One region of the Bacillus sp. FSL H8-0534 genome, then DNA from elsewhere that is predicted to be linked to it. Evidence: riboswitches for the same ligand, from Rfam matches in the RefSeq annotation. Region 1 holds a riboswitch; each other region holds the start of a gene.

Region 1 (10,224 bases):
TTGACATGTTTACTGTAAGTTTGGTGGGAAATTGAAGTTTTGGCGTGAGAATATTTAACACCTTTGAAACAGCTCGAAGCGGAGCAGCAGGTACAGCTAATACACCTAAGCATGGCGAGCTTAATATAATTCCATCTATATCGTCTCTCTTCGTTTCTTCCATCATTCGAATGACAATAAGACCGCCCATACTATGTCCAAATAAAAAAATAGGTAGCCGATACTTTCTTGCTTCTTTCACCCATAATTTTATTTCTTCTATGTATTCATCAAATGAGTCAATATGTCCTCTATTTCTTGAAGTTGTTCCATGAGCTGGAAGGTCTCCCATGACAACATGATACCCGAAATGATTCCACATTTCTGCTAGCGCCTCATAACGTCCGTGATATTCCATCGCACCGTGCACCATCACGATTACCGCTTTGGCTGCTTCCGCTTCATAATTCCACATACGAAACTCCTCCATTTCACTCTTTTCCTTAATTTGATACACTAAAACTAGTTTCTAGGAAAGGAAGGCTTTACATGATATATCCTTATAAAGATAAAAATCCAAAAATTGCGAGTAGTGCTTTTATCGCTGACTATGTTACGATTACAGGCAATGTCACAATTGGTGAAGAATCAAGCATTTGGTTTAATACAGTCATTCGTGGTGATGTGTCTAAGGTAATAATTGGAGACCGCGTAAATGTACAAGATCAATGTACACTTCATCAAAGTCCACAGTACCCTCTTCTTTTAGAAGATGATGTAACAGTTGGACATCAAGTTATTTTACATAGCTGTACCTTAAAAAAAGACTCTTTAATCGGGATGGGATCTATTATTTTAGACGGTGCTGAAATTGGTGAAGGTGCATTCATCGGTGCTGGTAGTTTAGTTTCACAAGGAAAGAAAATTCCACCTAATACACTGGCTTTCGGTCGTCCGGCAAAAGTCATTCGCGAATTAACAGATAAAGATCACAAAGATATGGAACGCATTCGCAAACAATATGTTGAAAAAGGACAGTACTATAAGTCACTGCAAAAATAGTCTCTACTTGCTGCCACCACGATGGCAGCTTTTTTCGTTAAAACTCTAACGTTTTCTTTACAAAATCTTATTATTCCCTCAATAAAGTCTTATTAAAATAGAAGATATAATCTCAATATATATGTAAATGAGGGGGAGAGATTTCATGAAAGCTAAATCCGGCAGCTCCTTATATAAAATAGAATGTTACATTTTCAAAGGAATTAACCGTTACTTTGATCAAAAAACATTAAATATCTTTTTCCGTACCATTACACATATCGGTGGTGCAATCTTTTCCATCTCGCTCACGTTATGCTTTCTTATATTTTCACAGGGTCCTCTGCACGATGCAGCAATTACAGCAGCTCTTTCATTAACAATTAGTCATATTCCTGTGCAAATATTAAAAAGGTGGTATCCACGCAAACGGCCTTATTTAACAATTCAAGATGCAAAATATCCATCGCATCCATTAAAAGATCATTCTTTTCCGTCAGGTCATACAACAGCTATTTTTTCGGTAGTTGTTCCATTTATTTGTTATGATCCAAACTTATTAGTCGTTTTACTTCTATTAGCAATTATTGTAGGAATTTCCCGCATCTATCTCGGGCTTCATTATCCATCAGATGTATTTGTAGGTATGTGCCTTGGCACATGTTCTGGCATCATCTCTTTTTATCAATTCATTCCATTTTTCATGTAAAGGAGAGATTGGATGAGAGTCGCCATATTTACTGATACATTTACACCGCAAGTAAATGGCGTGGCAAACACACTAGATCGTTTGACCCTTTATTTTCAAAAACAAAATATTGCTTACTCCGTATTCGCACCGCAACATACAGCAGAAGATGATTTCGTAGCCAATGTGAATAAAATGAGAAGTATTCCGCTAAAAATACTGTATCCAGAATGTCGATTCGCTTTTCCAACTCCGCGTATTAAGCGGGAACTTCTTAACTTTCAGCCGGATATCATTCATGTCGCTACTCCTTTTAACATGGGGCTATGCGGCATGTATTACGCGAAAAAATTAAATATCCCTCTTGTCGGTTCTTATCACACTGACTTTGATTCCTACTTGCAATATTATAAAATTGAATTTTTCTCCAATATGTTATGGAATTATTTAAAGTGGTTTCACAGTAGTATGCAAAAAAACTTTGTCCCTTCTCCTGAAACATTACAGCAATTAACTCAAAAGGGATTTCGAAATTTATATATATGGGGGCGCGGCGTAGATTGTTCCCTCTTCCATCAGTCTTACAATAAAGACCTATTCCGAAAAAAATATAATATTACTGCTCCATACATTCTTTCCTATATCGGACGCATTGCCCCTGAAAAAGATATCGAAACACTGCGTACACTGATTCACACAACAATAAAAGAGCGAAAAGATAATATTCATTGGCTCATTGCAGGAGATGGTCCCCTTGCTGAAGAATTACGTGAAACTTTACCAGCAAACGTTACGTTTACGGGATATTTACAAGAAGAAAATTTAGCAGAAGCTTATGCATGCTCCGATCTCATGGTATTTCCATCGGCCACAGAAACGTTTGGCAATGTCGTTCTTGAATCGCTCGCATGTGGTACACCAGTCGTTGGTGCGAATTCTGGCGGGGTAAAAAATATTATTACAGATGGAAAAACAGGTTTTCTTTGCGAGCCCAAAAATTCGAACTCATTTTTATCATCTATTTATCAGTTATTAAATAACGAAGAAATGCGTAAACAGATGGGCATAGCCGCTAGATTCTACGCCACTACACAAAGCTGGGATGAAATTTTTCATGGTTTATACATGCAATATGAAGAGGTGCTTCACCAAAATAATACCGAACTACTTGCGTAATAAAAAAATTGACCTCAAAACATATAACAATGAACTCATCCATCGTATTCATAAAGAGCAAAAAGGTATGACTCTATAACGTCATACCTTTTTGTTCTTTTTCTCATTCAGTAACCGCGCATATTCCTCTTTTGTATTTACATTCACAAATAATTCTTTCGCTACATTCCATTCCTCTTCCATCACATATTTTACGTTGCACTGTGATAAAAGTTGTCCCATACTTCGTTTTTCTTCATTTAGTAATACGCATATTTTTTCTTTTACACGATAATGATACGCTGCTAATAACGGCTGCTTTCTTCCATCAATAACCGGAACAATTGCCTCATATTCACCACTTATTTGTCCTATTAATGCTGTAATCCACTCATTTGAAAGGTTCGGTGCATCACAAGGCGAAACGATATACCACTCCGTCTCTATATGCTCCATCCCCGATACAATTCCAGCAAGCGGTCCATCTCCTTTATAGGGAGGAATATCTTCTATAACAGGAACGTCTACTAAGGTAACAATTCTTTCTTTTATATCAGGATGACTAATCACAACTACATCTTGTATAGTATCCCGCACCATTTGAACAATCTGTTCGATAAAAGTATGTCCTTGCCAGCTTGCCAATGCTTTCGGCTCACCAAATCGTCTCGACATACCACCAGCTAATACAATCCCAGCGAGCTTTTTCATTGACGATGCAACTCAAATGTAATGTGTCCTAACTCTGGTAAAATTAATTTATTCATCGCAAGGCGAACTGCCCCGCTAGAACCTGGCATCGAAAAGACAACTTTTCTTCCAATTGTTCCGCCAATTGCTCTACTTAGCATTGCAGCGCTGCCGATATCTTCTAAATAACTAATCATCCGAAACAATTCACCAAATCCAACAATTTCTTTATCTAATAATGCCGAAACCGCCTCAATCGTAACATCACGCTTTGTAATACCAGTTCCTCCATTTGTTAAGACAACATCAACATCTTCTTGATGATATCCACTTAATACAGCTTGCCTAATACTTTCTTTATCATCTTTTACAATTTTATAAGCGGTTACTATATGGCCCGCTTCTAATAATAATTCTTTTAACAACTTACCACTCTTATCCGTCTCTTCTGTACGTGTATCAGAGATTGTAATAATTTTACAACGAACCTCTGTGGGTGCTTGTTGTTTATGTTCTATTACGCTCATTTTTATTCGCCCCTTCTTATGAACTACTCATAATTTTATCATATCGTATAGAAACTTTATTACATATGAAATACATCACATATCCACAATTATCTATTACATAACCGAAACATCATGATACAATATAAGTATATATAACCATAAAAAGGGAGTTTATCTATATCTCTTTATAATCTTAAACAACCTGTCCCATGAATTCCTTTTCTTATAATCCTAATTCCCTTCCAATTCATTACCTATAGATTAGATATCAATTTTCTAAAATGATACGTATTCATGCTAGACGACTCTATTCGTTATTATCGAGAACCGTGGTTCCTCTTGCTTTATTTTATTTCAATGGATTAGGAATCGCACGAAATAACCAGATACATACTAAATAAATTTTCATAATTAGGAGGTTCATTCATGGAACTTTATCAAAAACTCACAACGGTATTTATCCTTCTATTTGTCGCTTCCATCAGTGCTGGGATGGCATTAAAGGATGCTGTTCCATATTCAGCAATTGGCGGCTGGGGATTTGCGACACTCTTTTTACTATGCAGTGCATTTTGTGCTGGAAAAGCGCGTCAAAAGAAAGGATGATGACCATTGTTTCGCAAAAAAACTACAATTTGCAGATCATGCGGAAAAGAGATTCAAACATATGAAAAAGCATGGATTCATATGCCGTTCCCTCCAAGCGGGATGACGAATATGAAAAAATATATTGAGCTTGATGGAGAAGTATATTGTGGTTCGTGTGTTGGAGTATTCACGAAACAAAATAATGAGGTGAAATAGGAGGTATACCGAATTGTTCGAATCAAATCGAATTCGCTTACGAAAGTTTTCAGAAGACGATATTCCCATCTATCATCTTTGGCGGAACGATATAGAAGTTATGAATACCACTATCCTTAATCTTGATGTCCATTCCGTTCAAGAAACAGAAGCGTTTTGCAAACAAATCATCCACTCTCCCACTTCTAAAAGTTATATCATTGAACAAAAAGATAGTCATCTTCCTATTGGTCTCACTTCTTTAATTAACATCGATCCACACAATCGGAATGCGGAATGTATTATTGATATCGGTAAAAAGAATTGCTGGGGACAAGGATACGGGAAAGAAGCCTTAACAGTGTTATTAAATTATGCCTTTTTAGAATTGAACTTACATCGTGTATCCTTACGTGTATTTTCATTTAATGATAAAGCCATTTCTCTCTATAAAAAGCTCGGCTTTCAACATGAAGGTACCTGTAAAGAAGCTGTATTCCGAAATGGGAAATGGCATGATATTGAAATGTTTGCCTTGCTGCAGAACAACTACAAGTAATGTGAAATTTCCATCAGTGAAGAATGTAAAACAACTACTTTTTAAGGTGGTAAATAAATAAAAAAGTAATCCTTACTATACTAATCATCTGTGTATACTGCTTTCCGTTCGTATATTTTTCCATGTATAAAGATTTCACTGATCGTTCTATGATTGGTTATTTCATTATGCTGCTTGTAACCTCACTACTTGCTTTTTGTTGTAAATGCTTGAATACTACAGCCACTTTTATAATAGGCAATATATTATCTGCAATAATCTCATATTATTTTATCCATGTAACAAGTGATGAATATTTTGGGGGATATTTTAAACCACTAACACCCATCCAATTATTGACAGTAGTTAACTTCCTAAATTTGATTCCACAATTATGTGCAATCAAATTAGCCAATATACATTTGAATAAAGTTCAAGATTAACTTTACCCAAATGTGTGTTAACATGCCTAAAAAAAAAAGCTTCGCGCCTTCGCGCAAAGCTTTTTTCTTCTTATATTATAGACCAGCTTGCTCTTTTAAAGTTGCTGCTTTGTCTGTACGTTCCCATGAAAGCTCTACATCAGTACGTCCGAAGTGGCCGTAAGCTGCTGTTTGTTTGTAAATCGGGCGACGTAAGTCTAACATTTTGATGATACCAGCTGGGCGAAGATCGAAGTTGTTACGAACTAGTTCTACTAGTACTTCTTCAGATACTTTACCAGTGCCGAATGTATCAACTGAAATTGATACTGGTTGTGCCACGCCGATTGCGTATGCAAGTTGTACTTCTGCTTTTTCAGCAAGACCAGCTGCTACGATGTTTTTCGCAACATAACGAGCTGCGTATGCTGCAGAACGGTCAACTTTTGTTGCATCTTTACCAGAGAATGCACCGCCGCCGTGACGAGCGTATCCGCCGTAAGTATCAACGATAATTTTGCGTCCTGTTAAACCAGCATCCCCTTGTGGTCCACCGATTACGAAGCGCCCCGTTGGGTTAATGAAGAATTTCGTTTCCTCATCCATTAATTCTGCTGGTACTACAGCTTTGATTACGTGCTCTTTTAAGTCGCGATCGATTTGTTCCCATGTAGCTTCTGGATGATGCTGTGTAGAAATTACAATTGTATCGATGCGTACTGGTTTACCATTTTCATCATACTCAACTGTAACTTGCGTTTTACCGTCTGGACGTAAATATTCTAATGTTTCATCTTTACGAACTTCCGTTAAACGACGAGCTAATTTGTGAGCAAGTGAGATTGGAAGTGGCATTAATTCTTTTGTTTCATTACATGCGAAACCAAACATTAAACCTTGGTCCCCTGCACCAATTGCCTCAATCTCAGCGTCAGTCATTTGACCTTCACGTGCTTCTAACGCTTGGTCAACACCCATAGCGATGTCAGCAGATTGCTCATCGATAGATGTTAAAACTGCACAAGTTTCTGCATCGAATCCGTATTTTGCACGAGTGTAACCGATACCTTGAATTGTTTCACGAACGATTTTTGGAATATCTACATAAGTAGAAGTCGTAATTTCCCCCGCTACCAATACTAAACCAGTTGTTACTGTTGTTTCACAAGCTACACGTGCATTTGCGTCTTTTGCTAAGATCGCGTCTAAAATTGAATCAGAAATTTGGTCACAAATTTTATCTGGATGTCCTTCAGTTACAGACTCAGATGTGAACAGATGACGTTGTTTTGTCATGTGGTAAACCTCCCTACAGTAATCGTATATATTGTACGGAACTCATCCTTAATTTGCCACAAACTGCGACATTCATTTATTCTCCCACACAAGTATAAAGAAAAACCTTTCCTATATAGAGGAAAGGTTTGATTTGCTACTTGCATACTGCTTTTTGCCCTTCGCTCTTATCGTTCGAGACCGTTCGCCTCGCACAGGTTTTAGCACCTATTCACTTGTTTATTACCGTTACAAGTGAGGTTGCTGGGCTTCATCGGGCCTGTCCCTCCGCCAGCTCGGGATAAGAGAGTATCCGTCCCAACCTATACTAAAGAAATGATATTCATTTGTCAATTAATATTCACATATTCCTACAAGTTTTTCGCATTATTTGTTGGACGAAATATAAATAGGAAAATAATACATTCGCACAAACAAAAATAAATAAATAGTATACATTATTTATATGATTGTGTTATACTCTTGATGGGGATTACGAGAAATATTTCATTAAAATGAAAAGGATGGTATATAAATATGAGTACTGTGAATGTCCAAATTGGATTACACGAATTACTGAACGGAAGCAATGCACAGGTTCAATTAAGCGTTCCACAATTAGTGGAAAAAGTACTAATGAGAAATGAAGGAAAATTAACTTCTACTGGTGCCGTCTCTGCTTCTACAGGAAAATATACAGGACGTTCTCCTAAAGATAAATTTATTGTGAAAGAAGCGTCGGTTGCCGATAAGATTGCTTGGGGACCTGTAAATCAACCGATTTCTGAAGAACATTTTAATAAATTATATACAAAAGTATTAGAATACTTAAAGGAAAAAGAAGAATTATTCGTATTTAAAGGATTCGCTGGTGCTGATCGTAACTATCGTCTTCCATTACAAGTTGTTAACGAATATGCATGGCACAATTTATTTGTACATCAATTATTTATTCGTCCAACTGAAGAAGAATTAACAAATCATGAAGCTGAGTTCACAATTGTTTCTGCACCAAGCTTTAAAGCAGATCCAGAGATCGACGGTACAAACTCTGAAGCATTCATCATGGTTTCATTTGAAAAACGCATCGTATTAATCGGTGGTACGGAATACGCTGGAGAAATGAAAAAATCAATCTTCTCTATTATGAACTTCTTACTTCCAGAACAAGATATTTTATCTATGCACTGCTCTGCAAATGTAGGTGAAGAAGGCGATGTCGCTTTATTCTTCGGTTTATCTGGAACAGGTAAAACAACATTATCTGCTGACCCACACCGTAAATTAATTGGTGATGATGAGCACGGTTGGTCTGATAACGGTGTATTCAATATTGAAGGCGGTTGCTACGCAAAATGTATTAACCTTTCTCATGAAAAAGAGCCGCAAATTTTTGATGCCATTACATTCGGATCTGTACTTGAGAACGTTGTAATTGATGATCAAACACGCGTTGCAGATTACAATGATACTACATTAACAGAAAATACACGTGCTGCATACCCAATTGATGCGATTGATAATATCGTCGTACCAAGTGTTGCTGGACATCCAAATACAATTATTTTCTTAACTGCTGATGCATCTGGGGTATTACCTCCAATCAGTAAATTAAATAAAGAGCAAGCTATGTACCATTTCTTAAGCGGTTACACTAGCAAACTAGCTGGAACAGAGCGCGGCGTAACATCTCCGCAAGCGACATTCTCAACTTGCTTCGGTTCTCCATTCTTACCACTTGATGCATCTCGCTATGCTGAAATGCTTGGTGAGAAGATCGAGAAACATGATGCAAAAGTATTCCTAGTAAACACTGGCTGGACTGGTGGCGAATACGGCGTTGGAAAACGTATGAACTTAGGTTACACTCGTGCAATGGTGCAAGCCGCATTAAACGGCGAGCTTGATAACGCTGAAACAGTGAAACATGACATCTTCGGTCTTGAAGTACCACTTCATGTACCAGGTGTACCTGATGAAGTATTAATGCCTGAACAAACATGGGCTGATAAATCTGCTTACAAAGCAAAAGCAATCGAACTTGCAGGTAAATTCAAAGAAAACTTCAAGAAGTTCGAGAACGTTTCTGAAAACATGATCAAATTAGGCGGTCCAATCGCTTAATTTAACCTTTACTGTTTGAATACCCCTTTACTCATATGAATAAGTATGTTGTAGCCTAAAAAGTGCGCGTACTCACCGACAAAACCCATGCGGCTTAATAGGTTACACATACTTACAATAAAAAAGAAGCTTACGATAAAAACGTAAGCTTCTTTCTATATATATTTTGATTTCCCAACATATAAATCGCGGCTTCGAAAACAAAAACAGATTCTCCACTCACTTTCTCCTTTTGTTTTCACGCGACATGGGGCGAAAAAAGGCACTGACCGCTTCTATCCATGGACGGAGCCTCTCTTCTACCTAAAAGAAAAGGTTTTTGTATTTATTTCTTCGCATCCTTCATACTGTAATACCCTAAATTAATAACGATTAAAAAATAACCACCCATAATTCCAACAGCAAATGCCCACATGACCATATGGTGTTCAATCTCATACATAATAATCGCACCAAGTATCGCTGCTGCAAAGCGATTAATCATACCAAGTGTTGGTGCCTTACTCTTTTTTACAATACTATCTCCAAGCTTTTCAATACGTCTTCCTAAAATCCAAACACAATACATACTAACGAGTAAACCAATCCCCACACCTAAAAAGTGAGCAGAAAAAGGTGTCATCGCCCAGCCTAATAGCATCGCGCCCAGCAAATAATACATTTGGATTTTAAATGACCTTAGTGACATACCAATCATGCAATTCTCCTTTATCATTATCATCTTATTTACATATCATCAGACTTTATCCCGCCTTAACGGGCAGGAAGTCCCCCACTGATTAAAGTTTCACTTTATCTGTTACATTCAAAGAAAAACAACATAACCACTACACTTATGTTGTTAAAATATTTTTCAGAAATAATATTATACAAGATTTCTAGCTTGGAAGTAGGATCATTTTGTGACGTTTTTGCAAACATTTTTTCATAGATTTATAAAAAAGTGATATCAATCTATAAGAATATGGATATGATGTATATATATCCGCTTTCATTTTCCAACATATAAAATCGCTGCCA
Region 2 (10,224 bases), 3.4 Mb from region 1:
GGGGAATGGTTTATATACTTTAGCAGAACATCTTAATATTCCTGTGGAAAATACTGTTGCAATAGGTGATGGGCTAAATGACATTTCTATGATGGAAAAGGCACATATATCTATCGCAATGGGAAATGCAGTGGACGAAATTAAACGGATTTGTCACTATGAAACATTATCGAATGAAGAACATGGAGTTGCACATGCTCTTTATCAATATGTCATGGTAAAAAAATAAAAAAGAATCCATCAAGGATTCTTTTTTATTTTTTATTAGGGGTAAGGTATTCTATGAGATTCATAGAATACCTTATTGCATTTTATTATATAGAATATATCGGAAGAATTGTATATGATTTCCAAGTAATTTGTGAATAATTTGTGAATATTTAGATCATTACATATTTATATTAATAAGATTATATATCATTTCAAATAATTTTTAATTGAAAAATAAAATTTATTTGAATAATTATGCTCTTGCTATATACCTATGAGAACATTATTCGTATAATGGAGAAGCGTGAGTAAAAATTGGTATTAAATTTACATATAGAGGTGGAAAGAGAATGAATGCGCGGCTATTGGAACTCATTGATGTGAACACAATAGAAACCATGGCAGAACAATTTTATAAATTAACAAACATTTCACATCAACTTCTTGATCAAAATATGGAATGTGTTTTTTCATTTGGTATGAATCAAGAAGAAAATATACAACTTACAAAAATTGAAATCCCTATCTTTTTACATGAGCAACACCTTGGATCATTTATTGTTTGTGCAATTAAAAATGACATCCGTACTTGTTATAAATACTTCGAAATGCTTTCAAATCTCATTGTAGATGGTGCAATGAATAAACTTCAAAACCAAACAAAAAATATACATTTACTTTCTCAAAAAGAAGAACAGCTACATACAATCTTACAAAATATGCCCATTATGGTCGATGCTCTTGATAAAAATGGGAATTTTATATTATGGAATCGTGAATGCGAGCTCGTAACAGGCTATGCTGCAGAAGAAATCGTTGGAAATCCCAAAGCACTTGAACTGTTATATCCTGATGAAAGTTATCGCAGACAACTTCAAAAGAAATTTTCGATTCGCGGAAAAAGTTTTCGAGATTGGGAAATGAATTTAACATGCAAAAATGGGGAAATAAAAACAATCATGTGGTCAAATATTTCGGAGCAGTTCCCAGTACCTGGTTATAGTTATTGGGCAGTTGGAGTTGACATTACTCATCGAAAAGGAATTGAAGAGCAATTAAAACAGCAAACTTCTGAGTTAGAGCTTATTTTTAAAGCATTACCTGATTTGTGTTTCTTAACTGAGGCTGATGGAACAATTATAGACTATAAAGCAGGTTCACCAGCTAAGTTTTACGTACCTGCAGAATCCTTTATGGGGAAGAAATTTTATGAAGTCTTGCCATCACCTGTAGCACAACAATTTCAAGAAGCAATTCATCAAGTACAACAAAAGGAATCGACAGTTATTGTTGAGTATCCGTTAACACTTAAAGGAAGTGTTAGTTTCTTTGAAGCTAGATGTTTACCACTCTTACAAGATAAGATTATGATAATCGTTCGAGATATTACCGAGCGGAAAAAGACTGAGGAGTTATTGAATAAATCAGATACACTTGCAGCAATTGGGCAGTTAGCTGCAGGGGTAGCCCATGAAGTCCGAAATCCATTGACAGTGATTAAAGGATTTATTCAATTATTTCAGATTAATCAAGAAGATCAAGATAAATATTTTGATCTTATGCTATCAGAAATCGAAAGAATTGAAGCTATACTTCATGAGTTTTTATCGATTGCAAAAACTGATGTCATTTCAACTGAAAAGAAAAACCTCTGCTCGATATTAAAAAATGTCGTTTCATTAATCAACACGAAGGCAATCATGACAAATATTCAAATTGATCTGCATATAGAATCAAAAGAATTAATGATTGATTGCTGCGAAAATCAATTAAAACAAGTTTTTATTAATATTTTACAAAACTCAATTGAAGCAATGCCAAATGGAGGAGAAATCTCTATTTATGTAAAAAAATCAGAGCGTGAAGAAGTTACGATTAATATGGTTGATGAGGGCGTAGGAATTCCTGAAGAAAGAATTAAAAGACTTGGTGAACCTTTTTATAGTACGAAAGAGAAAGGAACTGGGATTGGACTAATGCTCAGTTATAAAATTATTGAAAGTCATCAAGGAAGAATTAGTATTATGAGTGAGGTAGGAATAGGAACATCAGTTACAATCTATTTACCAATGTTTCAAAGTGAGCAAGTTACTTCTTGTGCAGCAATGTTACCTATAACAGGGGCTTTATGAGGATATTACTTTCTGGTTCATATAATAATAGAGTTAAAAAGCTATCTTATGATTTGTAAGATAGCTTTTGTTATATATTAATTTATTTTGAGAGTTAAAGAGTTCTTATAAATTATACAGTTGTTTATCTATTATCCAGCGAATTGTACAGCAGTTTTTGCATGTAAAAAAGCAGTATCAAATACAGGAATAGAAATGTCTTTCTGTGAAATAAGTAACGGTATTTCTGTACAACCTAATAAAATTCCTTCTGCACCATTTTCAATAAGTTTTTGAATGATTTGTAAGAAACGTACTTTAGATTGCTGTGAAATAATCCCTTTACTCAATTCTTGAAGAATGACATGATGAATGAAATTTCGTTCATCTTTTTTCGGAATAATTGTTTCAACACCATAATTAGCTAGTCTTGTTTTATAAAAGTCCTGTTCCATTGTTTGTTTTGTTCCAAGTAAACCAATCCGTTTCACATCATGTTCAACAATTTCTTCAGCACTGACATCACCAATATGAAGAAGGGGGATAGAGATTGCTTGTTCTACTTCTTCCGCAAATTGATGTACTGTATTTGAGCACATAAGTATACAATCTGCACCGGAACACTCTATTTTTTTTGCTACTTGAACGAGTTGATTTTGCACTTCCTCATATTGTTGATTTTGTAATAAATTTGTCACTTCGCCAAAATCCATGCTATATAGAACAAGCTTTGCATTATGATTATACTGAGATAGAGTTAGTGTATTAATATGTTTATAATAAAGAGACGTTGATTCCCAACTTAATCCACCAATTAATCCGATTACTTTCATGTCAAATTCCTCCCGTTAACATGTTTTGTTATGCTAATTATTCCATAATTCCGATAAGAATACAATGATTTATTAGATTGTTTTAAGAAAAATAAAAATAGTGAGAAAAATATTGAAATTAACTTGCGTTAATGCAATAATACAAATTACAAACGAATACTTATCCAGAGAGGTGGAGGGAACGGCCCTATGAAACCTCAGCAACCCCTATTTATTCATACAAATAGGAAGGTGCTAATTCCGCAAAAGACATATTGTCTTTTGAAAGATAAGAGGATCATATCTCAATAAAAAATGACCTCTTATAAAAGAGGTCATTTTTTATTGAGAAATTGAGAAGAAAGGAAGTGAAGACGCATAATTTAATTTTCTTATACATATAGGACTAATATAAACTAACTAGAATGAAAGGGGAATTCATATGAACAAATTATCTACAAAATTAGTCGTAGCAATTGGAATCGGTTCTGCAATATATGGTGTATTAGGTCTATGGGGATTTTCAATTGCACCAAACACATTTATAAAGCCTGCTTTGGCTATATTAACAATTTTTGGTGCGATTTTCGGGCCGATTGCAGGACTTTTGATTGGTCTTATCGGTCATACAGTGACAGATACCATCGCTGGATGGGGAATATGGTGGGGATGGGTACTTAGCTCAGGTATTATTGGATTTACGATGGGACTTGTACAAAAACGAGCAAGTTTCAGTGTGAAAAATGGAACATTTCGTAATCGAGATATTTCATATTTTGCTATAACAGGTTTAATCGGGATTGTCGTTGCAATCATATTTGCCGGTGCTTTTGATATTATCGTTATGGGTGAACCTTTGGATAAAATTGTTATTCAAGTATTCGGTGCAACGATTGCAGATATCCTTGTGTTCTTAATTCTTGGTTTACCAATCACACTGGGATTAGCGAAAGCAAATAAAAAACATACACATTTGAAGATTGAAAAGTAGGGAGATTACAATGAAGCCGATTATTTCCTTTGAACAATTTACATTTCAATATAAACAAGTGACAGAACCTACTTTAAAGGATGTTACATTCCGTATTTATCCAGGTGAAAAAGTATTGATTGCCGGTCGAAGTGGATCAGGAAAATCAACATTGGCCCATTGTATAAATGGGCTTATCCCTTTTTCATATGAGGGATCAAGTACTGGGAACATTTCAATATGTGGTAAGGATCCGCGAAAAGGTAGTATTTTTGAGCAAAGCAAGCATGTAGGAACTATTTTACAAGATCAAGATTCTCAGTTTATTGGTTTAACCGTAGGAGAAGATGTTGCTTTCTCATTAGAAAACGATTGTGTAGAACAGGAGAAAATGAAGGCTGTTGTTATGGACTCACTACAGAAAGTACAGATGCATACGTTTCATCTACGAAGCCCGCATGAATTATCTGGTGGTCAAAAACAAACTGTTTCTCTTGCTGGACTGTTAACAACAGAAGCTGACATATTACTATTTGATGAGCCATTAGCAAACTTAGACCCCATGAGTAGTTTGAAAACAGTAGAACTTATACGAAAGGTGCATCAACAATTTAATAAAACAGTTGTTATTATTGAGCATAGAATAGAAGAAATATTAAAATTAGACCTTGATAAAATCATATTAATAGAAGAAGGAAAAATTGTAGCGGTTGATTCACCAAAAAGAATTTTACAAACAAACATGCTACAAAAAATAGGGTTAAGAGAACCTGTATATATTGAAGCATTAAAAAATATAAGAATGAATATTTTAGATGAAGAATTATATCCAATTGAAAGTTTAGATCATGGAAATGTGAATAAAGCGATTAAGCAATGGATGTTAAATTCTACCATGTTTAAAGAACAACAAAAAAAAGAAATCTTATGTGAAATAGAAAATATATCATTTTCATATTCGCAAAAAGATTTTACATTAAGGGATATAACACTCTCTATACAAAAGGGAGAAATTGTAGCATTATTAGGCCATAATGGTGCAGGTAAGTCTACATTTGCACATACATTAACGGGAATGAACAAAGCGAAGGAAGGGGGAATTGTACTTGATAATGAAAATATAAGTTCATGGTCTATTCGAAAGCGTGGAGAAGTGATCTCCTATGTCATGCAAAATCCTAATCATATGATTACACAATCTACTGTTTGGGATGAAGTTGCTTTTTCATTAAAATTAAAGAAGACTTCTAGCGCAGAAATAAATAAACGCGTAGAAGATGCATTGCGAATTTGTGGATTATATCCATTCCGAAATTGGCCTATTCAAGCGTTAAGTTACGGACAAAAAAAGAGGCTTACCATTGCATCGGTTTTAACAAGGAATCCGAAGCTTATCATATTAGACGAGCCAACAGCAGGACAAGATTATTTTCATTATAAACAATTTATGTCTTGTATAAGCCTACTAGCGGCACAAGGAATATCATTCATCTTTATTACACATGATATGAATCTAGCTTTAGAATATGCAGACCGTGCAGTTGTCCTTCATAAAGGGAAAATACTTGCTAATGATACTGTTCCAAACGTATTAACAAATAGCGAAGTATTACAACAAGCTAATTTACAGGAGAGTTCGCTAACAACTTTAGCGAATTTGAGTAAAGTTCCTTTTCCAGACGTTTTTGTACAAATGTATATGGAGGCAAAAAGGAGAGGGGATTATGAATAAAGCAGATTTATTTTATATAGATAATCATACATATTTTCATCGTATGGACGGCGCAATTAAATTGTTGTTATTTATAATTTGGATGACTCTTACGTTTATATTTTTTGATTTTCGTATTTTATTATGCTTGTTTTTCATTGGTTGTTTAGGATTAGTGATCGCTAAAATCCCTATAAAAAAAATTGTAATTATATTTAGTGTTATTTTCACATTTAGTATGCTAAATTCAATGATGATTTTATTGATTACACCAACTCATGGATCTGAGTTAACTGGTACAAGTACAGCATTCTTGCATATTGGATATGCTACGATTACATTTGAAACACTATTTTATGCTCTTACGCTCTCATTAAAGTATTTTACGTTATTACCATTTACACTTATTTTCATATACACGACACATCCAAGTGAGTTCGCTAGCAGCCTGCATAAAATTGGCTTACCATATAAGATTGCCTATGCAATAAACATTGCGCTTCGTTACATACCGAATATACAAGCGGAATACAAATTGATTAAGCACGCTCAAGAAGCAAGAGGTGTACCATTTGAAAGAGGAGAGACGAATTTTTGGGAACGTATTAAAAATCGGGTACTCATCTTTTGGCCACTTGTTATTCATTCTTTAGAGCGAATTGATACGGTTTCAAATGCAATGGACTTACGAGGATTCGGAAAAAAAGAGAAGCGAACATGGTATTTTACAACAAAAGCAAAACAAGAGGATTATCTAGGGCTCGTTATCGGCATTATAATTTTAGTACTGGCCATTTACCTAAAGTTCAATATTTTCAAAGGGTTTTGGTATCCATTGTAAGTTTTCTGGATGTTATTGGGATAAAATTTAGGCGCTCAGAGCAATGCCTTTTTAAATTTATCCAAGACATGCTCAAAAATGACATAGAAACATACTGTATAATACGAACCTGTTAATAAACGATCAATTTCATTATCCATTAGTTTTATACTAAAAGGAGGAGAGAATATGAGTTTCGGTGGTTCTTGTGGTTTTGGTGGAAGTTTTGCTTTATTAGTTGTGTTATTTATTTTATTAATTATTGTTGGATGCAGCTGCTGGGGCTGAGGCTGAGGCTGAGGGTATTAAAAACATATAACTTTTTAATCATTCGTCACAGAATCATGTAATCAGAAAAAACATTAAAGATACTTTTTTAGTATCAATACGAGATTCAACATAAAAAAAGGAGCTGCTATGCTCCTTTTTTTATGTTGAAATTTCACCGAAATAATAAGGTAATTTCCGGAAAATTCGTTCAATTTACATAATTTTTTAATATTGTAAATACTTGTGACTAAAAGGCGAGTTTTTATTATTCACGATAGTTATTGGCTTTGATTACCCAGTCTCTTTTGACTGTTAGGCGTAATTTCATCGGCAAATTCTATATTTGCCAAATTTACTTTGGATGGAATAAATGTTTTTGTTGTATTTTGAACGCCTTGGAACAAACGTTGAATAGGTTTCATCATATTTGAATTACGTGTTGCTACTACACTAAAAACTGTTCCTAATCCTAGTAAAGAAAACCAAATCCAGCTTCTATTGTTATTCCGTCTATTTCTAAATAATTTAAACATTTGCTGAGTTCTTCTTCCAGAATTGAATAGTGACATCAAGAAGTTAAGAGTATTCATTTTTTACCCCCTGTAAAGATAATTAGGAAAAAGAAACACTAAGTTCAATTTCACATGATTTATGTTGCAATATTTTATCGGAATTTATGCTAACATTTCTTGATTCTTTTTTCCTAAAAACCCTAAGTTTACTCATTACAAAGGGAAACATGCACAGATAAATAAGGATTTGAAATTCATTTACATAATGTTTATTTAATCAATGAGATGCAGTATATTGAAAAATGGGATTAAAAAGAATTATTTTAATTTTATGTGTGATTCATAAGGAAAATCCATCGTAATTTATTCTAAATAGTTGCCAGAATAGAAATAAAGAAGTGCCACATAATAACAGAAATGAGTGAAAAGACACATCGTCAAGTGTACTGTAAGAGGTTATTTTATAGCTAACATTCAAAAAAAAGACCATCTGTTTTTCTGTTTAAATAAATGAAAAGATTAAAAGAAAAACTTGAGGAGCGACTAAATTCATTTTTTTTAAACGAAAATCAGCTTCAACGTTATCAGGAACGTATAACAGAATAATATCGACAGCTTATAGCTAACAAATTATAAAGAAATTAATAACAAAAGGAAAATACTCATGTACTAAAATCAATTTTTAGTATGCATCATTTTTTAGAGTTACTGTTTTTTTGAAAAAGAGTAATAATTTTAGATTGTTGAGGTGATTACATACATGCCAATGTTGGATGTAGATGGTAGTAGTCTGTACTATATCGTTAAGGGAAAAGGGGTTCCTATTGTTTTTATTCATCCTCCTGTACTTACATGTGTGAATTTTGAGTATCAAATAGAGGGATTATCCCAAAATTTTAAGGTGATTGCTTTTGATATTAGAGGACACGGAAGGAGTCAGTATTCAAAACAACCGATAACCTATCCACTGATTGCTGAAGACATTAGATGTTTGTTGGATCATTTAGAGATTAAGAAAGCATTTGTATGTGGATATTCGACTGGAAGCTCTGTCGCATTAGAATTTTTATTGGCCTTTGCTGAAAGAGCGTTAGGAGGTATTCTAATCGGGGGAATGTCAGAAGTGAGGGATGGATATCTAAAGAATAAGATTTCACTTGGCGTGAAACTTGCGAAAGCGGGGGCAGTTTCATTTTTAGCATGGTCTATTTCATGGAGCAACTCAAATACACATAAATTGTTCAGAAAGATGTTTAAAGAGGCACGAAAAGGGAATGCCAAAAATATCTGGCAGTATTATTGTTATAGTTTGCATTATGATTGTACTAATCAGCTTAGAAATATTCAGCTTCCGGTTTTGTTGGTGTATGGTAAGAAAGATAAAATATTTTATAGTCATGCCAAATTACTACATGAAAAATTGCCATGTAATGAATTAAAATTCATTGATAACGTAAAGCATCAAATTCCTACAAAAGCAGCGAGATGCCTAAATGAAATGATTCAGCAGTTTGCTTTTATTCATACTGAGATGAGACTTTTTCTTTACCCATAAAAAAGTATATTTATTTCGAAGTTATATGCGTTTATTGTGCTAAATATTTAATGGGAAAGGAGCTATCAGGCTCCGTTTGATAATTGATATGTGAAAGAGTAGTGAGCGCTCAAGTTATCCCTCCTAAATATTTCGAATTATTTTTCCGTACCGGTGATTGATGCGGATGGAGTCTTGCGAATGTAAAACCTAATGAGTAAATATACGAGAAGTGGTACAACTATGTTAGGTAATAAAAAATAGAGTAAAGAAGGAATACCTTCAAGTTAGCTATAGCCAGGACCTTTTATAGGAGGGTTCATATATAAAAAATTTAAGCCAAGGTTTATGAAAAGCATATCTTATTTTGTATTAACTAGTAGTAATATTCCCGCTTTAAAAATCATCGAAAACAATGAAGTTAGGCGGGAGATGAAATGTTAGTAAATACCTGATTAGTGAAGGCTAATAATCAGTGGGGGATGGAGAAAAAACATTGATTAAAATTTCAATTTATGTAGTGAAAAGTAAAAAGGAGCATAGGAAGCTCCTTTTAAATCAAAATGTTAGTGTTTTTTAGCAATCTCATTATTTTGTGGAAATGTGATCGTTAAAGTGGTTCCTTTATTAACAATACTATTTATATCTAAAGTACCATTCATCGTTTCAATGATTTTTACTGCAACCATCGTACCTAAACCTGTTCCTCTTGTTTTTGTACTAAAATAAGGTTCACCAAATCGATTGATTTGCTCTTGTGTCATCCCAATTCCACTGTCTTTAATGACAATAGTAATTTTGTTTTCACAAGCAGATGATTTGATACTTAGTTTTCCGCCATTTAGCATCGCTTCAATACTGTTCTTTATTAGGTTTAAAAAGCATTGCTGAAAATGTTGTGTATTCCCAGTGATGGAACCTGTTACTAAATTCTCAGAAACATTTATAGAATTCATATTACATAATGGCATCATCATACTTATTATTCTTTTTAATTCTTGATCTATTACAATGTTATCAACTTTTTGTGATGCTGGCTTAGCAAATGTTAAGTAGTCATCAATGATAACCTGAGCGCGGTTTAGCTCTCCAAGAATATGTTCAATATATTGTTCTCGCGATTCTTGTGGTAAATCTGGAGTTTTAAGGAGTTGAGTAAAACCTTTTACTACGGTAAGAGGATTTCTTACTTCATGTGAAATACTCGCAGCAAGTTGACTCACAATCTCCATCTTCTCCATCTTTACTAATTTAGACCTCATAATAACGGCATC
Region 3 (10,224 bases), 3.9 Mb from region 1:
TTTCATATTAGGTATAGTAGCTGCAAAATCAAGTTATCATAATATGTATTTCATTGCTGCCATTATCGTTGCATTCACATTACTTATTTATTATGGTCTACATGGCAGAAAACAAAAGTTCAAAAAGCAACATACAGACAGAAAATTATCAGCTTAATGTTAATAAGGAAAGTAAACTCCTCTGTTTACTTTCCTTATTTTGTATTTCTAAGAAAACGAGCGTATACTTACTGTAGAAATAACAAGGAGGTACATAGATGAACTTTAAAAAATCTCCCCTTTTATTGCTCATACTTACACTACTATTTATAGTAACTGGGCTTGGATTTGCATTTTTCAAACAAAACAAAGTCTCTCCTTCTAAAGAGAACGTGACAAAGGAAAACTGGTTACAAGACCCCTACTTACGTTGGTCATACACACATATGAAAGAATTAACGTTAACGAGCGAAGTGAAAAATAATCCTGAGCAAGTATCCCCATTCCCTACTGCATTACAAAACTTAGATGATTTTTCTGTTAAAAAGGAAAATGGAGGCAATATTCCTTTAAAAAAACTATTAGATGAGAATAAAACAGATGCATTTGTCATTGTACATAACGAAAAACTTGTTTACGAGCATTATTTCAATGGATATAAACAAAATGGGCCGCATGGAATGGCCTCTTTAGCAAAAGTATTTACTGGTGCACTTGTACAATCATTAACCGAAGAAGGACTCATCAATGTACACAAGACCGCTGAAACATATGTCAAAGAATTACGAAATACACCTTTCGGGAAAGCAACAATTCAACAATTAATGGACATGCAGGTTTCTGCTGAATACCCGACACATGGGTATATACAACCGGGATTAGAAAATCAAGATGCACAGTTATATTTAGCTAGTAATATTCTTCCTCGTGCTAAAAACTATGATGGCCCAATGAAAATTTATGATATGTTACGAGAAGCAAAAGAAACAGCATCACCTGGAACTGCATTTTCATATAATAACGGCTCATCTGAAACACTCGGCTGGATTATACGGACAGTGACCGGCAAATCATTAGCCGAAAATGTAAGTGAACGAATTTGGTCCAAAATAGGTATGGAAGAAAATGCGTATTATATTACGGATGAAACAGGAGTTGAACAGGCAAGCGCCGGTTTAAATGCCACTGCAAGAGATATGGCCAGATTTGGGCAATTGATTTTACATAACGGTCGCTATCATGACGTGCAAGTTCTCCCTTCCTCTATTTCGGAAAGTGTAAAGAGCGTACAAGAAGGCGAATTAGCAATCGGGCCAGGTGCACCTATTTCTTATCATAATCAATGGTGGATTCCTCATAACGAACAGGGCGCTTTTGAAGTGTTAGGAAGTTACGGACAATGCCTCTATATCGATCCAAATGCAAATATGGTGATTGTACACTTTTCATCAAATGCTAGTCCGAGCAGTGATGTCCATTCTACTTACTCCAATATGTATATACAAATTGCAAAACACTTAGAAAAGCTTTCACAGGAGTGAAAGCTTTTCTTTATTTATGATTCATCAAAACATTCAATTATTCACATTTTTAAGCTCGAGAATTGTAAATGTTTTTGTTCCATCTAGAGGCGGACAATGAGTCGTTCAAGCCCCTAAAATGATCCCAGCTGGCACGGAACTTGGTGTACCTACCGCGAAAACTGTGATGGCAATCGCTTGGGGCGATGCTTGGACGAACTTAATACAGCCTTTCTGGGCATTACCTGTATTAGCCATTGTTGGTTTAGGTGCGCGATATGATAGGGTTTTGTGTTGTTAATTTACTATATGCAGGGGTAATCATCAGTTTATGCTTTCTTTTTATTTAAATCAAAATGATACTAAATAAAACAATTACGAAACAACTAAAAAAATTTCCTATATATCGTTTGCCAGAAGGGGAGTGTTCTTAGAAGAAAAATGAAATAACTTTATTATTTCTACACAATCTCAATAAAAACGAAAAAGTAACCCTTTCCCCTCGCTGATTTGAAAACGATATGACTTAGTTTTATACTAGCTTTTTTACATAATAACTATTATTGTGATTGTTCATTTTCAATACATATAATCACATTTCCCCATTCCCTAGTAGTGAAATTTAAACTCCCGTACCCAAATAATTCTGTACATACATTTTCTATACTCGAAGGGTTTGCTCGTAAAAGATCCCACCGTAATGCTTTGGGTAAGTCATACATCTTATACTCCTTACTTTCTTTAATAACCCCATCGACTTCCCGTTCACAAATTCCCCTTACTAAATAATCAACTCTTAGTTCTTGATACACTTTTTGAAACATCTCGCTATGGTGTTTCAATTGAAGCAAACAAGCAATATATGTACGGAACAATTCATCAGTACGATTACAGCATCTCATTATGTTTTCTATTTCACTCATAATTTTTTAGCCTTTTCTTGCATTTCTAGCAGCCACTTTTCCCGTTTTATCGCTTTACTTGTTTTTACAGATTGAAAGACTGAACGTTTTATTTGGCGTATACCACAAAATCGTAAAATCCCCTTTTTCATAATCACCCAATCAGCAGAGCGATATAAGAGTGCCACGTACCATAACGGCGAATCTAAAGTATTAATAACCCATGCTTTTTTTCCTATGAGTAATCCTTTTGGTAACGCCCCTTCATATTTATAAGAAAATCCTGTAACAAAAACGCGATCAATAAACCCTTTCAAAATAGCTGGCATTCCCCACCACCATATTAGATAAATAAAAATAAAAAAATCTGTCTCTTTGATCAATCTTCTGTATTTTTCTGTCTCTTCTTCATATGCTAAATCACGTCTTCTCTTATCTTCATTAAAAATAAGTACTGGGTTAAATTGTTCTTTATATAGGTCAAGCAATGTAACAAAATGATTTGTTTTTTGCAGTCCTTTTTGTACATGTTCTAATATAGCTGCATTGAAACTAGATGGATTGGGATGTGCATATATGATTAGTACATTCATCTCCAAACAACACCTTTCCTTAAATTCCCTTTTGACTCCGCCTGGTTTGCATGATATTCTAATACATGTCAAGTAGCAAGCCTACATGACACAACAACTGACACCTACTCGGCGAAGGTGTCTCTTTTCGTTTTTAGCCGAATGAAATGCCTCTTTCAGGGCATATTCAACTTTTGACACTACACACTCAACACCATTCCCTTGTATCAGGCTGCTTCTGCAGTCTTTTACTCTACATACTCCTTTTAATTTTCAGATAAATTATAGCATGAAAAAAGAGAGCCTAGCTCCCTTTTCGCGCCTTATAATATACCCCTTTTTCAGCATAGAGGTATTCTTCATCAGCTAAAGTAATTTTCCCATCCAGTTTCAATTCGTCTAATAACCTTGATAAATAAAATTGGTGTAACATTTTTTTCGTGAATTTTCCTTCATGATGCGAAACGATATGTTCTTGAATATCTAATAGTGATATTGGTTTATCTTGCTCCATCATATATTCATATACTGCATTACGCAGCTTTACGTATTTTTCAAGTGTCACAGTACAATTGCAACCCCTTTCTTCTTATTCTGTTGTTTTTAGAATCGGTTTTTTTGCAACAAAAAAACCTCTTCGATAAGAAGAAGTTACGTATATATCTTCGTCTTATCTCCCAGAACAAATATGTTCTGCTGGAATTAGCACCTGCATCGCGGTTGCTGGGTTTCATCGGGCCAGTCCCTCCACCTCTCTGGATAAGAAAATATTCACTTTATAGCCTACTATAGCCATTTTCATTTCAATTGTCAAATCATATAAAGTGAAACTTTAATCAATTGAACCATTACTATCTGTAATAGCAGGGATAAAACATTTAAAACAAGTTATATTTTCTTTTCTAACGTTCATACTAGAAGTGTATGCAATAGAGTGGAACTTTAATCAGTGGGGGTTTTCTACATCCCCCACTGATTATTAGCCCGACCAATCGAGCTTTTACGGGCAGTTTAACTCCCACCTAACTTCTTTTCTTTCACCGAATTTTGAGGTAGGAGTATTACTGCCCACAAATAGCGGGATAAAGGAGTAATATATAATGAGCAAAAACGCACGTGGATATGTTCAAGATTCTTATCATTCTTTACATGAAGCAAAACAATCTTTAGAAAACGCATTACAAACAGTCGAAAAAAGTGATAATCGAGAACGTATAGAACAATCCTTACAGGCTGTGGAGCACGCCTTACAAAAATGTGATCATGCGGTTCATATTTTGGAACAAGAATAAATACATCCCATCTATTTACTAGATGGGATGTAACTCAAATGGCATACTAAAACAGTATTGCCGTGACAATTAAAAAATATACAGAATTAACGATTTCTAAAACCCCTACTTTTAAAATAGATATTTTCTTACCATATAATATAATTGCTCGAACTAGACTAGGTATAAAAACTAGAGAAAGCCATGGGTTTACTACAAACAATGCAACAGTTAAGAAAATGTGATATCCCCATGATACATAACGATATGTCGGGTTATTCTTTTCACGTATCATAGTTTTCACATAAAATGTACTACCTAAAAAGTATAAAAAAGAAGTTGCTGCAATCCAACATGCTGTTTCATCAATTGTTTTCATTGAAAAATAATAACTAATCAAACCGCCCGTGCAGAAAACAAGTATTGCACAAATATCATTTACTAAAGCTCGTTCCCTTTTTTGACGAGCAAAATATATATTCACAAAAAAGAGCGGAATCATAACAGCTGCGAGGAAAAGAATTCTCCACTCGTATAGTAAAGATAGTATACCGAAGACACATGCAATAATAAAATAAATAATTGCTGAATGTAAAAATGCTTTCTTTCGCGGTTGCTTCATGTACATTAAAAATGGATATGTTGCTAAATAGATAAATAACCAAGCGATAAAGAGTGGAATATGATAGAAAGTAGCTTTACCAAGTATTACACTAAGTATAAATGGAATCAGCAGCATCCCCCATGCACCGTGCTGCTTTGGAACAACTAGCTTCATGAATAAGGCATCTCCTCTTTGAATTTTTTCTCATTTACTATTATATAAAAAATCTCATATAAAAATCGAAGCATATTAAATCGATTTCTTGACATTTTTCACAATATAATATGTATGAAAAAATGCTTCTCACCAGTGGTAAGAAGCATGAAAGAGGCAAACGAATATGTAAGTCGCGACCCTACTTTATATTCTTATGCTTTATGATATGTACTTATGCTTTGTTTACTTGAGATAATAGCTCTTTATCATCATCTAAAATTCCATATTTCTTTTTAAACCTTGTAATAATTCTAATCCACGATGAGCTAAACAAAACAAGAAAAATTACATTTGAGAGTGCATGAGCTAGATCAAAGTAAAAACTTGCAGCGTAGTATGCAATAAAGTCTTTCCATGTTAATCCTTCTAAAAAGCCAAGTATCCCCCACAAGTTCATAATCCAGCCAAAAACAAAGCCGGCTATGAACCCATAGATGACTCTCCCCCATAACTTTCTCATTATAAATGTATTTCGAAGTAAACCAGCTATAAAGCCTATCATTCCCCAAGAAAACATTTGCCACGGTGTCCAAGGCCCCTGTCCTAAAAATATATTAGATACAAGTGCTGCCGTTGCCCCAATCATAAAGCCTGTTTCACTTCCAAAAACAATTGCAGATACAATAATAACAAAAGATGTTGGTTGTACACTCGGCATAATGGAAAACGGTACACGACTAACTGCTGCTATTGCTGCTAAAACAGCTACAATGACTATTTCACGTGAAACAAATGCTTTCCTCTCAAATCGTATATAAAAAGGTAACATGATAATGGATAATAAAAATAAACTACACCAAATATAATATTTATCTGTTACAAAAGAAGTAAAGAGAAGCGTACTTATTACAATAATGAAACTAAGCATTATGAGAGCAAAATATCGCTTGGACACGATTTGTACACATCCTCCCACGTTAATGCATAAGGTAATTGCTTGCGAATAAAACGATTAATAGATGTTGTATAAAAGAAATTATCACTAAAGAATTTCTTTGGTGTATCATCCATAATTACGTTCCCATCAAATAACATCATACAATGATCAACATATTTAGCTGCAAATTCAATGTCATGTGTTGCCATCACAATTGTTGTTCCTTCTTTTTGTAACTCTTGAAACAGCACACCTAATTTTTCTTTTTTTTCTGGATCAAGCCCTTTTGTCGGTTCGTCTAGTAATAATAAATTTGGCTTCGATAATAAAGCCGTACATAGTGCGATTAACTGTTGTTCTCCCCCACTACAATCATGTGGATGACGATCTCGAATAGAATGAAGCCAAAATCTTTTCAACATATCTCCTGCGATTTTTTTCCCTATATCACCATATAATTCATTTGCTCTTTCAAAAACTTCATCCCACACCGTCTCAAATGTAAAATGATAATATGGATGTTGCGATACAAAACCTATTCTTTTAAATCGTTCCTTTGAATCAATTTTATGAATCTCCGTTCCGTTCCACCGTACTTTTCCTCTTCTAGTTTTGTTTAATCCTGCCAAGATGGTTAAAAGTGTTGATTTTCCAGTACCATTTTTCCCAACAAGCGCAGTCCACTTCCCTTGTTCAATTGATAAGGTTAAGTCCCGTAAAATAAAAGGGCTATTTTTTTCATATTGAAAGGATATATGTTTTACTTGTAAAATCACTTCTTTTTTTTCTGTTTGCGATATAACTGGCACTTCATGTTCGATAGGTAACTCGGAATGAATTTGTGTTTGTGCTCCCTTTACCGTAAAGGGTATTTGCTCTACATTCCATTCTAAAAACAATCTTGGAATTTGAGGAATAAACGGTCGGAATTCTTCTACTGTCCACATTTTAGATATAACCTGTTGCGGAATTCCATCATAAATAATTTCCCCAGCATTCATAAACACAACTCGAGTTGCTAGTGGCATTACTTCGTCTAAACGATGTTCACTCATGATAATTGTAATCCCGAGTTCTTCGTTAATTCGTTTCAATAACCCTAAAAAATCTTTTGCTGCAATTGGATCAAGCTGTGCTGTCGGTTCATCAAGCAGTAACAATTTAGGTTGCAAAACAAGAACTGCCGCTAAATTAACAAGTTGTTTTTGTCCTCCCGATAACGTGTGAACAGACTGGTGTAACAAATCTTGAAAACCTAAAAAACTAATTAATTCAGCGATTCTCTTTTGAATTATACTTGTCTCTAAACCAACATTTTCAAGAGAAAATGCCAATTCTTGAATTACCGTATCCATAACAAGTTGATTTTCTGGATTTTGAAACACCATTCCCACTTCTTGTGCTGACAATAAGTCTGGCATCTCCAGTAAAGAAGTTCCATTATAATACATACTACCTGTGCGCTTTCCAATTGGGAGTAACTCTTTCTTAAAATGTTTCAAAAGTGTTGTCTTACCACATCCTGAACCACCAGCGAGCACAATAAATTCACCTTGAGAAACCGCTAAGGAAACGCCTGTTAATGCTTGTACTTTTTCATCAGCATACGTAAATGCTAAGTTTTTTATTTCTGCATGCGCCACCATAACCATTCCCTCCCTTCCATTATGATTGGTAAACTAATAAACAGTATAAATAACACGAATAATAGTCCATCATATTGCTGAAATACAAGTGATTCCACCCTTGGATAGATTAATAGTTTACCAGCACCACAATAATTAAACACAAAACAGCTTAGTAATAAAATCACTAAACAGGCAAGTATATACCAATCTTTCCTTTCCATTCGATATCGAATGTACGTACTACGCTTCGTCACTCCAAATCCACGCGCTTGCATAGAATCTGCCGTTTGTAATGCATCTTCTAGAGAACAAACAAGCAACACCTGCAAGAGTTTCATTCCATTTTTGATTCTCCCTATGAATGAGCCTGAATCTAATTGAACACCTTTTGTTTTTTGAACAAGTGTAATTTGTCTTAAACGCCGGATGAATAAAGGAACAAAACGCACTGTTATCATTGTCAATAGCGCCACTTTCGGTGAAATCCGTGAAAATAAATACAAAAATTTATGACTTGAAATCATGTCATTGTAGGAAGTAAATGTGAACATAATAGTAAGTAATAATAATCCCATTATTAACCCATACATGCACGCTTCTAATGTAATTCGATTATCCCCTAAACGAAACAATGTCGTCGCTCCCCTATGCGTTAGCAAAGGATTTAACACAATCACCATTACAAAGAAAACAAATGTGCTTGGTAACATTGTTCTTATTTTCTCGCCATTTCCTTGCATGATGTTTAACAGTACAATCATAATAATCGCACCCATTAAAAAAAGAGGGTGAAGACACATCGTACATAGTATCATCACCCCAATATAATAGAAAAAATTCACAAAAGGATGTAAAGAAGAAAAAATGATTTTCATAACCTTTACCTAAAGCCCTTTCCTAATTTAACACATATACCCATTCGATTTTATCTCCTGGTTTTACTTTATATGCACCTGCACTTCGGTTTGGAAAAGTACCATTGACACGGTATTTCCATCCACTTTTCGGTCCTTTGTCAAATTCATATAAGTCATTGATTCCTTTTATATATTTACTATTTCCAGATCCAGTTGAATCAATCTCCAATCCCGTATTCTTTAGTACATCAAAAACTGTAGTTCCTTCTTGCATATCTACTTTTTTCGCACCTAATAAATACCCCTGATCTCCATGTACAGAAATGGTAACTTGCTTTTCCTCTGGTTTTGGTACTGGCTTTGGTTCGGGTTGAGGTTGAGGTTGAGGTTCTGGCTTTGGTACTACTTTAGCCTTGGGATCTTTCTGCTGTTCCTGCTTCGGTGTTTCTTTCGGCTGATTTACTACTTTAGCCTCTTCTTTTGCTTCTGGCGCTTTCGCTGGCTCAGGTTGTTCTTGCTGCGCTTTTGTTTGTCCTTGTTGTTTTTGCTGAGCAACTGGTTCTTGCTCTTTTTTCTCTTCGTTCTTTATTTCAGGTTGTTCTTGCGATTTTTGTTCCTGATTGTCCTTTTGTAGCTCTTCTTGTTGCTTTTTCTCTACTGATTCTTGCTGTTCTTCCGGTTTACTTTCTTCCTTTTTCTCTTCTTGTTTCAGTTTCTCTTTTTGTTCCGTTTTTGAAATTGCTTTTTGTTCAGATTTCGATTCATTTTGGCTACATCCAACAAGCAATCCAAATGAAAGGACAACTGAGAATAACCATTTCATCATATTCATGTTTTTCTCACCTTTCCTAATAAAATTAGGAGCAAATCATTGCTCCTAATTTTTGTTAAGCTGCTTTTCGTCTCCATAAAACATATGCTGAAGCGATACATAATACGCCCATTCCTACTGGCATAGCAGTATCCCAAGCAGATGCTCCTGTTTTTGGTAACTGACGATTTTTCGCAGTTTTTTCATTATTTACTGTGTTATCTTTCGTAACAACACGAGAGTTCTCATCGTTTGTTTGTTTCTCTTGTTTTTGAATGACTTCTTGCTTTTCAATCACATTGCTCTCATCCACTACAGGTTCCTTCGGCTCATCAACTAAGTTTATATCATCTTCAGTTGATGAATTTGTCCAATCATATATAGAACCTTTACCATTTACAAATGCCTTATATTGAACAAGTGCTAAAAGTGCTTGTTCAGTAGCCATACTACTACCCTCTTCGTCGCTTGGCAACCATTTAAATTCACCATTTGCAAGTTGGTATGATATTAAATTTTGAACTGCGTTTACATTATTTTTAGTAAATGCTTCACTAGTTGGATCAATCCCTGTAATAGCAAGTCCAATAATTGCTTGTGCAACACTATTAGAATTTTCTTGGCCATCAGCTTCGAATCCGCCAGTGTTCAATTGTTTATTTGATAAATATTTTACTGCTTTTTTTACAGCTTGCTTTACCTCTGGTTGTTTCTGATATGGCGCTAATGCCGATAAAACCATACCCGTTACATCAATATTACTAGCTTCTTTCTTACTACTTTCAACATTGTATGTCCAACCACCGTCTGTATGCTGTCCATTTAAAATCTCTTTTACTAAAGCCGCACGATTCCACTTTGCTCCAGCCGGTACTTCATATTTTTTTGTATCAAGTGCAAGTAAAGCAAATGTATAACCAGTAACAGAATTTAGTTTTTCAGATTGATATAGTTTTTGAACTAAATTCTTTCCTGCAACATTTGTTG

What was found. A riboswitch is a leader RNA that binds a small molecule or an ion and turns the genes downstream of it on or off. The one in region 1 is predicted to bind S-adenosylmethionine.
Region 2: another riboswitch for S-adenosylmethionine. It lies ahead of MHH71_RS02695 (ECF-type riboflavin transporter substrate-binding protein); the one in region 1 lies ahead of metK (methionine adenosyltransferase).
Region 3: another riboswitch for S-adenosylmethionine. It lies ahead of MHH71_RS00080 (hypothetical protein); the one in region 1 lies ahead of metK (methionine adenosyltransferase).

The regions. Positions count from the first base shown of each region.
Region 1 is NZ_JBBOUC010000001.1:3,890,903-3,901,126, reverse strand. It holds gene MHH71_RS19790 (alpha/beta hydrolase) at 1-454, opposite strand, end outside; gene MHH71_RS19785 (gamma carbonic anhydrase) at 529-1,041, shown strand; gene MHH71_RS19780 (phosphatase PAP2 family protein) at 1,187-1,729, shown strand; gene MHH71_RS19775 (glycosyltransferase family 4 protein) at 1,742-2,884, shown strand; gene MHH71_RS19770 (molybdenum cofactor guanylyltransferase) at 2,966-3,574, opposite strand; gene MHH71_RS19765 (MogA/MoaB family molybdenum cofactor biosynthesis protein) at 3,571-4,080, opposite strand; gene MHH71_RS19760 (hypothetical protein) at 4,489-4,668, shown strand; gene MHH71_RS19755 (hypothetical protein) at 4,675-4,866, shown strand; gene MHH71_RS19750 (GNAT family N-acetyltransferase) at 4,880-5,404, shown strand; gene metK (methionine adenosyltransferase) at 5,902-7,101, opposite strand; SAM riboswitch class I at 7,266-7,388, opposite strand; gene pckA (phosphoenolpyruvate carboxykinase (ATP)) at 7,618-9,204, shown strand; gene MHH71_RS19735 (ATP synthase subunit I) at 9,530-9,901, opposite strand.
Region 2 is NZ_JBBOUC010000001.1:479,306-489,529, forward strand. It holds gene MHH71_RS02680 (Cof-type HAD-IIB family hydrolase) at 1-229, shown strand, start outside; gene MHH71_RS02685 (PAS domain-containing sensor histidine kinase) at 561-2,342, shown strand; gene MHH71_RS02690 (aspartate/glutamate racemase family protein) at 2,474-3,154, opposite strand; SAM riboswitch class I at 3,312-3,429, shown strand; gene MHH71_RS02695 (ECF-type riboflavin transporter substrate-binding protein) at 3,576-4,124, shown strand; gene MHH71_RS02700 (ABC transporter ATP-binding protein) at 4,135-5,835, shown strand; gene MHH71_RS02705 (energy-coupling factor transporter transmembrane component T family protein) at 5,828-6,655, shown strand; gene MHH71_RS02710 (YjcZ family sporulation protein) at 6,824-6,922, shown strand; gene MHH71_RS02715 (hypothetical protein) at 7,183-7,494, opposite strand; gene MHH71_RS02720 (alpha/beta fold hydrolase) at 8,177-8,971, shown strand; gene MHH71_RS02725 (sensor histidine kinase) at 9,517-10,224, opposite strand, start outside.
Region 3 is NZ_JBBOUC010000001.1:8,688-18,911, reverse strand. It holds gene MHH71_RS00105 (MFS transporter) at 1-157, shown strand, start outside; gene MHH71_RS00100 (serine hydrolase domain-containing protein) at 258-1,520, shown strand; partial or broken gene MHH71_RS00095 (TIGR00366 family protein) at 1,558-1,849, shown strand; gene MHH71_RS00090 (hypothetical protein) at 2,060-2,422, opposite strand; gene MHH71_RS00085 (NAD(P)H-dependent oxidoreductase) at 2,419-2,994, opposite strand; gene MHH71_RS00080 (hypothetical protein) at 3,278-3,538, opposite strand; SAM riboswitch class I at 3,641-3,739, opposite strand; gene MHH71_RS00075 (hypothetical protein) at 4,074-4,265, shown strand; gene MHH71_RS00070 (YwiC-like family protein) at 4,312-5,022, opposite strand; gene MHH71_RS00065 (ECF transporter S component) at 5,237-5,959, opposite strand; gene MHH71_RS00060 (ABC transporter ATP-binding protein) at 5,932-7,593, opposite strand; gene MHH71_RS00055 (energy-coupling factor transporter transmembrane component T) at 7,566-8,444, opposite strand; gene MHH71_RS00050 (DUF4430 domain-containing protein) at 8,467-9,258, opposite strand; gene MHH71_RS00045 (DUF4430 domain-containing protein) at 9,314-10,224, opposite strand, start outside.